DNA from 2 places in the Pseudomonas sp. TE3899 genome. Region 1 is predicted to be linked to the other one. Evidence: riboswitches for the same ligand, from Rfam matches in the RefSeq annotation. Region 1 holds a riboswitch; the other holds the start of a gene.

Region 1 (4,207 bases):
AGATTCGGTGGTTGCCGGTGGCGCGGTCGACTTCCCAGATCGCCGCGCGACCTTCTTCCTTGTCCAGGCCGTTTTCGCCGACGTTACTGTTGGAGCCCACGGTCACGTACAGCTTGCTCCCGTCCTTGCTGGCGATGACGTTCTTGGTCCAGTGGTGATTCAGCGTGCCGCCCGGCAGGTCGATGACCTTCATGGGCTCTGACTTGATCGCCGTATCGCCGGTTTCATAGTGAAAACGCAGCAAACGATCGGTGTCGGCGACGTACAGGTCATTGCCGACCAGGGTCATGCCGAACGGCGAGTTGAGGTTTTCCAGGAACACCGTACGGGTTTCGGCCACGCCATCGTGGTCCTTGTCCCGCAGCAGCGTGATGCGGTTGGGGCTCGGCACGGCGGCACCGGCGCGACCCATGACTTTCTTCATCACCCAGCCGCGAATGCCTGTGCCGTCATCGGGCTTGGGCGGCGCGTTGGTTTCGGCCACCAGTACATCACCGTTGGGCAGCACGTAGAGCCAGCGCGGGTGATCGAGATTTTCGGCAAACGCTGCCACCTGCGTGCCGGCTGCAGCGGTGGGTTTGGCACCGGCCGGCCAGCCGATCGCCGGGGCGATGTTCACCGTCGGGATCAGGGTTTTGTTCGGTTCTGGCAACTTGGGCGAAGGGCCGGTGCCGTCCGTGACTTGCAGGCTGGAATGCTCGCCGCAGGCAACAAGCCCTCCGGCGAGCACAATGACGAAAACGAGCTGGGGCTTGCGCATGCTGATCTTCCCTATGAATGCACTGTTTAATCATAGAGAAGTAAAAAAGCGCGATGGTTCAACCCGTCAACCACGGGCCTCTTTGAACAGCACGGCGATACCGGGGTGATAGTGGCCGGCTTCGTTGCGCAATTTGCGGTAGGCGTAGGGGAAATACCAGGCCACGGCGCAGGTGTGTTCCTTTTGCAGGTCGTCGACCATGTCCTGGAGTTCTTCCGGGGTCGCGCTTTGCTGGGCCTTTTGCGGGGCGACGAACAGGCAGCCGAGTTTCAGGTCGCTGGCGTAGCTGATGCGCTTGGCGTCGCTGGTGATATCGACCAGGGCTTGTGTCAGGTTCAGGCTATTGACCTTGGGCCAACGCTGGGTCGCCTGAAGGTAAGTGCGTTCGTCGCTGGTGGCGATAAACAGGTCGGCGCGGGCATTGCGTTCGCCTTCTTCGACCTGCTTGCGGGTCGGCGTTTGTTGCAGCGTGACCATTTCCGCCATCCAGGCCGCCGCCGACAGCAGGCTGAGGTTGGCCTTTTCGTCAAACCAGTACGGCGTATCGTTGTCGCCGCGCACGGCGTTGTAGCGGTCGATACAGTCAAACCAGCGTTCCAGCAGCGGGCGCAGGAATTCCAGCTTCGGATTGCTGATGATCATGCCTTGCATGTGGCTCACCCTTGTTATTGTGTTGTGAGATGTGGCTCTTTGATATCATCGCTGAGCCTGTGGCACAAGAATAGCGGCAGATAATTGATCGACGGCAGTTATTCGCCCAGTGGCGTCCCGGCTTTAATTGACGCTCCACCCCCAACCCTCTAACCTTCGCGGCTTGTTTCAGGTGCTCTGTGGCTGCGGTCGACAGAGTGAAACAGGGAAGCCGGTGAGTGATTTGCCCCACGTGTGCACAATCACGATCCCGGCGCTGCCCCCGCAACGGTAAATGAGTGAAAAACTGCGCCTAGAGCCACTGTGTTGAAAAACATGGGAAGGCGCGCAGTCCGGTGCAAACCGCTCATGAGCCCGGAGACCGGCCTGATCCATCCAGCGGCATCACGGTGGGCGATGCCAGGCTTCTCGCCGTCTATTCTTGTGCCTGCCCGCCGTTATCCAGCCTCAACGGAGAGCTCCCCCATGACTGATACCCCCGATCGTGACGAACGCCACTTGGCGCGCATGCAGCGCAAAAAAGCCGTGATTGACGAACGCATCGCCAACTCGCCGAACGAATGCGGCCTGCTGCTGGTGCTGACCGGCAACGGCAAAGGCAAAAGCAGCTCGGCCTTCGGCATGCTCGCCCGGTCCATGGGCCACGGCATGCAGTGCGGCGTGGTGCAGTTCATCAAGGGGCGTAACAGCACCGGCGAAGAGCTGTTCTTCCGCCGCTTCCCGGAGCAAGTGCGCTTTCATGTGATGGGCGAGGGCTTCACCTGGGAAACCCAGGACCGTCAGCGTGACATCGCCGCCGCCGAAGCCGCGTGGGAAGTGTCCCGCGAGCTGCTGCGCGATCCGTCGATCGGCCTGGTGGTGCTGGATGAACTGAACATCGCCCTCAAGCACGGCTACCTCGATCTCGATCAAGTGCTCAGCGACTTGCAGGCCCGCCCGCCGATGCAGCACGTGGTGGTCACCGGTCGCGGCGCCAAGCCGGAGATGATCGAGCTGGCCGACACCGTCACCGACATGGGCGTGATCAAGCACGCGTTCCAGGCCGGGATCAAAGCGCAAAAAGGCGTCGAGCTGTGAGTCAACCCCGTCACTGCCCGGCAGTACTGATTGCCGCGCCGGCCTCCGGCCAGGGCAAGACCACCGTCACCGCCGCGCTGGCCCGGTTGCATCGCAATCAGGGGCGTAAAGTGCGCGTGTTCAAATGCGGCCCGGACTTCCTCGACCCGATGATCCTTGAGCGTGCCAGCGGTGCGCCGGTGTATCAACTGGACATGTGGATGGTCGGCGAGCAGGACAGTCGTCGGCTGTTGTGGGAAGCGGCGGGTGAAGCCGACCTGATCCTGATCGAAGGCGTGATGGGGTTGTTCGACGGCACGCCGTCCAGCGCTGACCTGGCGCGGCATTTCGGCGTGCCGGTGCTCGGCGTGATCGACGGCACCGCCATGGCCCAGACCTTTGGCGCCTTGGCGTTGGGGCTGGCGAAGTATCAACCGGACTTGCCGTTTGCCGGCGTCCTGGCCAACCGCGTGGGCACCTTGCGTCACGCACAATTGCTCGAAGGCAGCCTCACCGAAGGCCTGCGTTGGTACGGCGCGCTGTCCCGGGAAACCGGGATCGAATTGCCCAGCCGTCACCTCGGTCTGGTCCAGGCCAGCGAGTTGAACGACCTCGATCTGCGCCTCGATGCCGCTGCCGATGCGTTGGCCAGCAGTTGCGAGGTAGCGCTGCCACCCGCTGTCGAATTCGCCGCCCCGGACGTGATCACCGCTGAACCGTTACTCAAAGGCGTGCGCATTGCCGTGGCCCGTGACGAAGCGTTTGCCTTCACCTACGGCGCCAGCCTGGATCTGCTGCGGGCGATGGGTGCCGAGCTGGTGTTCTTCTCGCCGATCCGCGATACCCAATTGCCCGAAGCCGACAGCCTGTACCTGCCGGGTGGTTATCCGGAACTGCACCATGTGGCGCTGGCGCAGAACACTTCGATGCTGAGCGCAATCCGTGCGCACCATCAAGCAGGTAAACCCTTGCTCGCCGAATGCGGCGGCATGTTGTACCTGCTCGATTCCTTGACCGATGTCGAAGGCACCCGCGCAGAACTGGTCGGCTTGCTGGCCGGGGACGCCGTGATGCAAAAGCGTCTGGCCGCGTTGGCGTTGCAAGCCGTGGAACTGCCGGAAGGCTTGTTGCGCGGACACACCTACCACCACTCATTGACCAGCACCGAGCTGGAACCGATTGCCCGGGGCCTGAGCCCCAACGGCGGGCGCGGGGCCGAAGCGGTTTATCGGGACGGGCGGATGACCGCTTCCTACGTGCACTTTTATTTCCCGTCCAACCCGCAAGCGATGGCGGCGTTGTTCAAGCCATGAAGCCAGAGGATCTTGCGTTCAGCGCGGCTGAGCGCGCGGCGGTCTACCGCGCCATCGGCGAACGTCGCGACATGCGTCACTTCAGCGGCGGCACCGTCGAACCCGAACTCCTGCGGCGCCTGCTCGAAGCCGCGCACCAGGCGCCCAGCGTCGGCCTTATGCAGCCGTGGCGCTTTATCCGCATCAGCGATAAAGCCCTGCGCGGGCAGATCCAGCAACTGGTGGAAGAAGAACGCATCCGCACCGCCGAAGCCCTCGGCGAGCGCACCGATGAATTCATGAAGCTCAAGGTCGAAGGCATCAACGACTGCGCCGAAGTGCTGGTCGCCGCGCTGATGGACGACCGCGAGCGCCACATCTTCGGCCGTCGCACCTTGCCGGAAATGGACATGGCCTCGCTGTCCTGCGCGATCCAGAACCTGTGGCT
Region 2 (4,207 bases), 1.3 Mb from region 1:
AGTTCGGTGGTGGTTGCCAGGGCTGCGGCCAGGCAGACGTCACCTTGCGCGAAGGCATCGAGCGCACCTTGCTCGAACGCATTCCCGAGCTCAAGGGTGTTCGCGACGTGACTGACCACACGCAGAAAGAAAACGCCTACTACTAAGGTGCTCGCTGCGACATAAAAAAACGGCGCCCCGTGAGCGCCGTTTTTTTTATGATCGTTCCCACGCAGAGCGTGGGGACGATTATCTTACGGGCGGTACAAATGCGCATGCCCAGCGCGATAAAGCGACGACTCACTAAACGCATCACTCCCCAACACACGCCCCACCAGAATCAACGCCGTACGCCGAAACCCCTTGGCTTCAACCTTCGCGGCAATGTCCTCAAGCGTCCCCGCCACCCAATCCTGATCCGGCCAGGTCGCCCGGTGAATCACCGCGATCGGGCAGTCCGCGCCGTAATGCGGCAGCAATTCTGCGAGGATCTTCTGCAGATGATTGACCCCCAGATGAATCGCCATGGTCGCCCCATGCTGCGCCAGGCTGCCCAGTTCTTCACCGGGTGGCATCGACGTCTTGTCGGCGTAACGGGTGAGGATTACGCTTTGCGAGATATCCGGCAACGTCAGTTCGGCACCCAATAGCGCCGCGCAAGCCGCTGTCGCTGTGACGCCGGGAATGATTTCAAACGCAATATCGAGTTCACGCAGGTAGCGAATCTGCTCACCAATCGCGCCATACAAACTCGGATCGCCAGAATGCACCCGCGCCACATCCTGCCCCTTGGCGTGAGCGGTCTTGATCAATTCAATGATCTGTTCCAGGTGCAACTCGGCGCTGTTGACCACCGTTTCCGCCTGGTGGCCTTCCAGCACGGCCGCCGGCACCAGCGAACCGGCGTAGATGATTACCGGGCAGCTGCGAATCAGCCGCTGGCCTTTGACGGTGATCAGTTCCGGGTCGCCGGGACCTGCGCCAATGAAGTAGACGGTCATCATCCGTTCCTAAAATAAAGAGCTGTCAGAAAAAGGGCTTGGGCAAGGCTTCAGATGAAGATTGCTCATGATCGAGGCGGGGATTATCGGGGATTTCAGGCAGCGCAGGCCAATGCGAGCGTGGCCTGGGCGTATTTCTGTCGTGAAATCAGCAGCTTCGCCGGGGCCTGGGCCAGGTGTTCAGCCAGGGCCAGGGCGGCGCTTTCCGCGACGCCGTAACAGCCGGTGCGTTCGAACGCGATCTGCGATTGATGGCTGAGTTGCGGCTGATAACCGGCCAATTGCTCACTGCTGAAATACATCAATTCCAGCCCCAACTGCGCGGCCAGTTCGATCAGGCCAGGCTCATCACGCTTCAGGTCGATGCTGGCCAACGCCTTGATCTGCCGAAGTTCGATTTGATGCGCCTGCAGTGCCTGATCGAGCAGCGCCCGCAGCGTGCTGGCGGGACAGCCGCGCTGGCAGCCCAGGCCGACCACTAGCGTCGGCGCTGTGCGGGTGTCAGTCATGCGTGGGATTGGCCATCGCTTTTGCGGCGGAACAACCAGGCGCTGATCAGGCCCAAGGCCAGCCAGAACACCACGTTGGTCAACTGCGAAGCGATTTTGAACTGCGATTCCAGGGCTTCCGGCGCCAGCATCGAGTGCACTTCCGGTTGCGGTGCGCCAATCACATGCGGAACCGAGAGGATCGCCACGCCGAGGATCTTCATCAGCCAGTGGCGGCTGAACACGATCAGCGCGATGCCGACCGCGGTGGAGGCGGCGGTGCCAACCCACCAGATCTGCCGTTGTGCCAGGTCGGCGGCGGCCGTGCCCGGCAATTCCGGTGGCAGGCCGAGGGTCGGCGCCAGTACGAAGGTCGCGTAGCCCGCCAAGCCCCAAAGCAGGCCCTGAGCGGTTTTGGTCGGCGCGCGCAGGGTGTAGAGACCAGCGAGCATCAACGCGAATCCGACGGCGACCACCAGGTTACCGCCCGTGGTGGACAGCACGCGCTGCCAGCCGTCTTCCGGCTCCCAGGCTTCGGCGTCGTGAGTGTGAGCGGCCATGGCGCCGTCGGTGTGCTCGTGAGCAACCACGGCCGCAGGCTCGGATTTTTCATAGGTTTCCGCCTGAAGAATCAGCGGAGCAACCCAGAAACTTTGCAGCAGGGTCAACAACAGGGCGGCCAGCAACCCGGTAAAACCTGCGGTTTGCGCAATACGCTTGAACATGTCGGCAGGTCTCAATGGCACGGGAACGCGGAGCTGTGACGGGTATCGTGGGCGGCGTTGTGCACCGCTTCGATGTGCGAGAAACCGGCGAAATACACCAGGCACGCACCCAGGATCGACGCACAAACGGCGGCGGTCAGGCGTTGGCTCAGGGTTGTGGTGCTGCTGGCGGTGCTGCTGTGGTCGGTGCTGCTGATGATCGACATGGCGCTTCCCTCTGGTCTGTCAGCGGGTGATTCGAGCGCATGAAAACCCTGCAAACGAGCGTGCAGAGGTTTAAACAGCGCCCGCCCACCGCGGGTTTGTTATTCAGTGATCGTAGTGGTCACTTTGTGTTGCGGGCCGGTCTCCGGGCTCACGAGGGGCTTGGGCTTGCGCCGAAACCTGCAAGAATCGCCTTCCCATGCCGAACTGCCGGCACAGTGGATCTGATTCTTCGCTCGCTTACCGTTGCGGGGGCAGCACCGGACTGACATGACTTTAGAGTAAAGCACATGATTCACCGGTTTCCCGTTTCACCCTGTGAAGGGCACCCGTAACAAGGCGCACAGGAGAGCATGGGCGGGGGCGGGGAGTCAATTGGCAGGGGTTCTCAGTTAAAGACCGAGTCGCTGCCTTCGCGGGCAAGCCTCGCTCCTACAAGAGCGCCGCCGTCCCATCGAAAGCCGAACGCGGAGCGTCCGTTGAGGCATTCCCACGCAGGGCGTGGGAACGATCATCACCCCGCAGACGTTGACCCGCCCCCAACCGATGCGTAGCCTTGCGCTTTCGAGGTTCTTCGGCGTCTGCCGAAGCTAAGAAGGGAACGCGGTCGATGCCGCGGCTGCCCCCGCAACTGTGAACGGTGATGTTCGCTGCCACGCCACTGCAAGCCCTGTCCAAAGGGTTCGCGGGAAGGCGCAGCGAATGCCAGGCCACCAAGGCCGGCGCACTGGAAGCCAGGAGACCTGCCTCGAAACGAATTCTCACTACAACCGGGCGGGGTGATCCGGTGGCGAAATCTTCCGCGCATTCATCGCCGCGGTTGTCGTCCCGTATGCCCGCCACCTTGCCAAAGGGCATCCGATGAAAACACTGGCCAAACTCCCCGTCACCATCGTTACCGGCTTCCTCGGCTCGGGCAAAACCACCTTGCTGCGCCACATGCTGGACAACGCCCAGGGTCGCCGCATCGCGGTGATCGTCAACGAGTTTGGCGAGCTGGGCATCGACGGTGAAATCCTCAAGCAGTGCTCCATCGGCTGCACCGAAGAAGAAGCCAACGGCCGCGTCTACGAACTGGCCAACGGCTGCCTGTGCTGCACCGTCCAGGAAGAATTCTTCCCGGTGATGCGCGAATTGGTAGCCCGTCGCGGCGACCTCGACCACATCCTGATCGAAACCTCGGGCCTGGCCCTGCCAAAACCCCTGGTCCAAGCCTTCCAGTGGCCGGAAATCCGCAGCGCCTGCACGGTTGACGCGGTGATCACCGTGGTCGACAGCCCGGCCGTCGCCGCCGGCACCTTCGCCGCGTTCCCGGATCAAGTCGACGCCCAGCGCAAACTCGACCCGAACCTGGACCACGAATCGCCCCTGCACGAACTGTTCGCCGACCAACTGGCCAGCGCCGACCTCGTGATCCTCAACAAGGCCGACCTGATCAGCCCGGAAGACCTGGCCCGCGTACGCCTGGAAGTCGCCGAAGAACTGCCGCCAGCGGTCAAAGTCATCGAAGCCAGCAGCGGCCGCGTACCACTGGACGTGCTGATCGGCCTCGGTGCCGGCTCCGAAGAACACATCGACAGCCGTCACAGCCACCACGATCACCACCACGGTGACGGCGATGACGACCACGATCATGACGCCTTCGATTCTATCTCCATCGAACTGCCCCAAGCCGACGAAAGCCTGCTGATGGACGCGCTGACGCAACTGGTGGTCAAGCACGGCATCCTGCGCGTTAAAGGTTTCGCCGCGATCCCGAACAAACCGATGCGCCTGCTGATCCAGGGCGTGGGCACGCGTTTCGACAAGC

The links. A riboswitch is a leader RNA that binds a small molecule or an ion and turns the genes downstream of it on or off. The one in region 1 is predicted to bind cobalamin.
Region 2: it holds a riboswitch for cobalamin, as region 1 does, so the genes downstream of both, ACZ89E_RS08035 (CbtB domain-containing protein) here and cobO (cob(I)yrinic acid a,c-diamide adenosyltransferase) in region 1, are expected to answer to the same signal.

What each region holds. Positions count from the first base shown of each region.
Region 1 is NZ_JBWBQR010000001.1:3,072,114-3,076,320, reverse strand. Features, by position in the region: gene ACZ89E_RS14035 (PQQ-dependent sugar dehydrogenase) at 1-760, opposite strand, end outside; gene ACZ89E_RS14030 (hypothetical protein) at 827-1,411, opposite strand; cobalamin riboswitch at 1,565-1,795, shown strand; gene cobO (cob(I)yrinic acid a,c-diamide adenosyltransferase) at 1,877-2,488, shown strand; gene ACZ89E_RS14020 (cobyrinate a,c-diamide synthase) at 2,485-3,780, shown strand; gene bluB (5,6-dimethylbenzimidazole synthase) at 3,777-4,207, shown strand, end outside.
Region 2 is NZ_JBWBQR010000001.1:1,792,596-1,796,802, reverse strand. Features, by position in the region: gene nfuA (Fe-S biogenesis protein NfuA) at 1-146, shown strand, start outside; gene cobM (precorrin-4 C(11)-methyltransferase) at 234-980, opposite strand; gene ACZ89E_RS08045 (cobalamin biosynthesis protein) at 1,076-1,489, opposite strand; gene ACZ89E_RS08040 (CbtA family protein) at 1,486-2,193, opposite strand; gene ACZ89E_RS08035 (CbtB domain-containing protein) at 2,205-2,399, opposite strand; cobalamin riboswitch at 2,517-2,745, opposite strand; cobalamin riboswitch at 2,948-3,162, shown strand; gene cobW (cobalamin biosynthesis protein CobW) at 3,259-4,207, shown strand, end outside.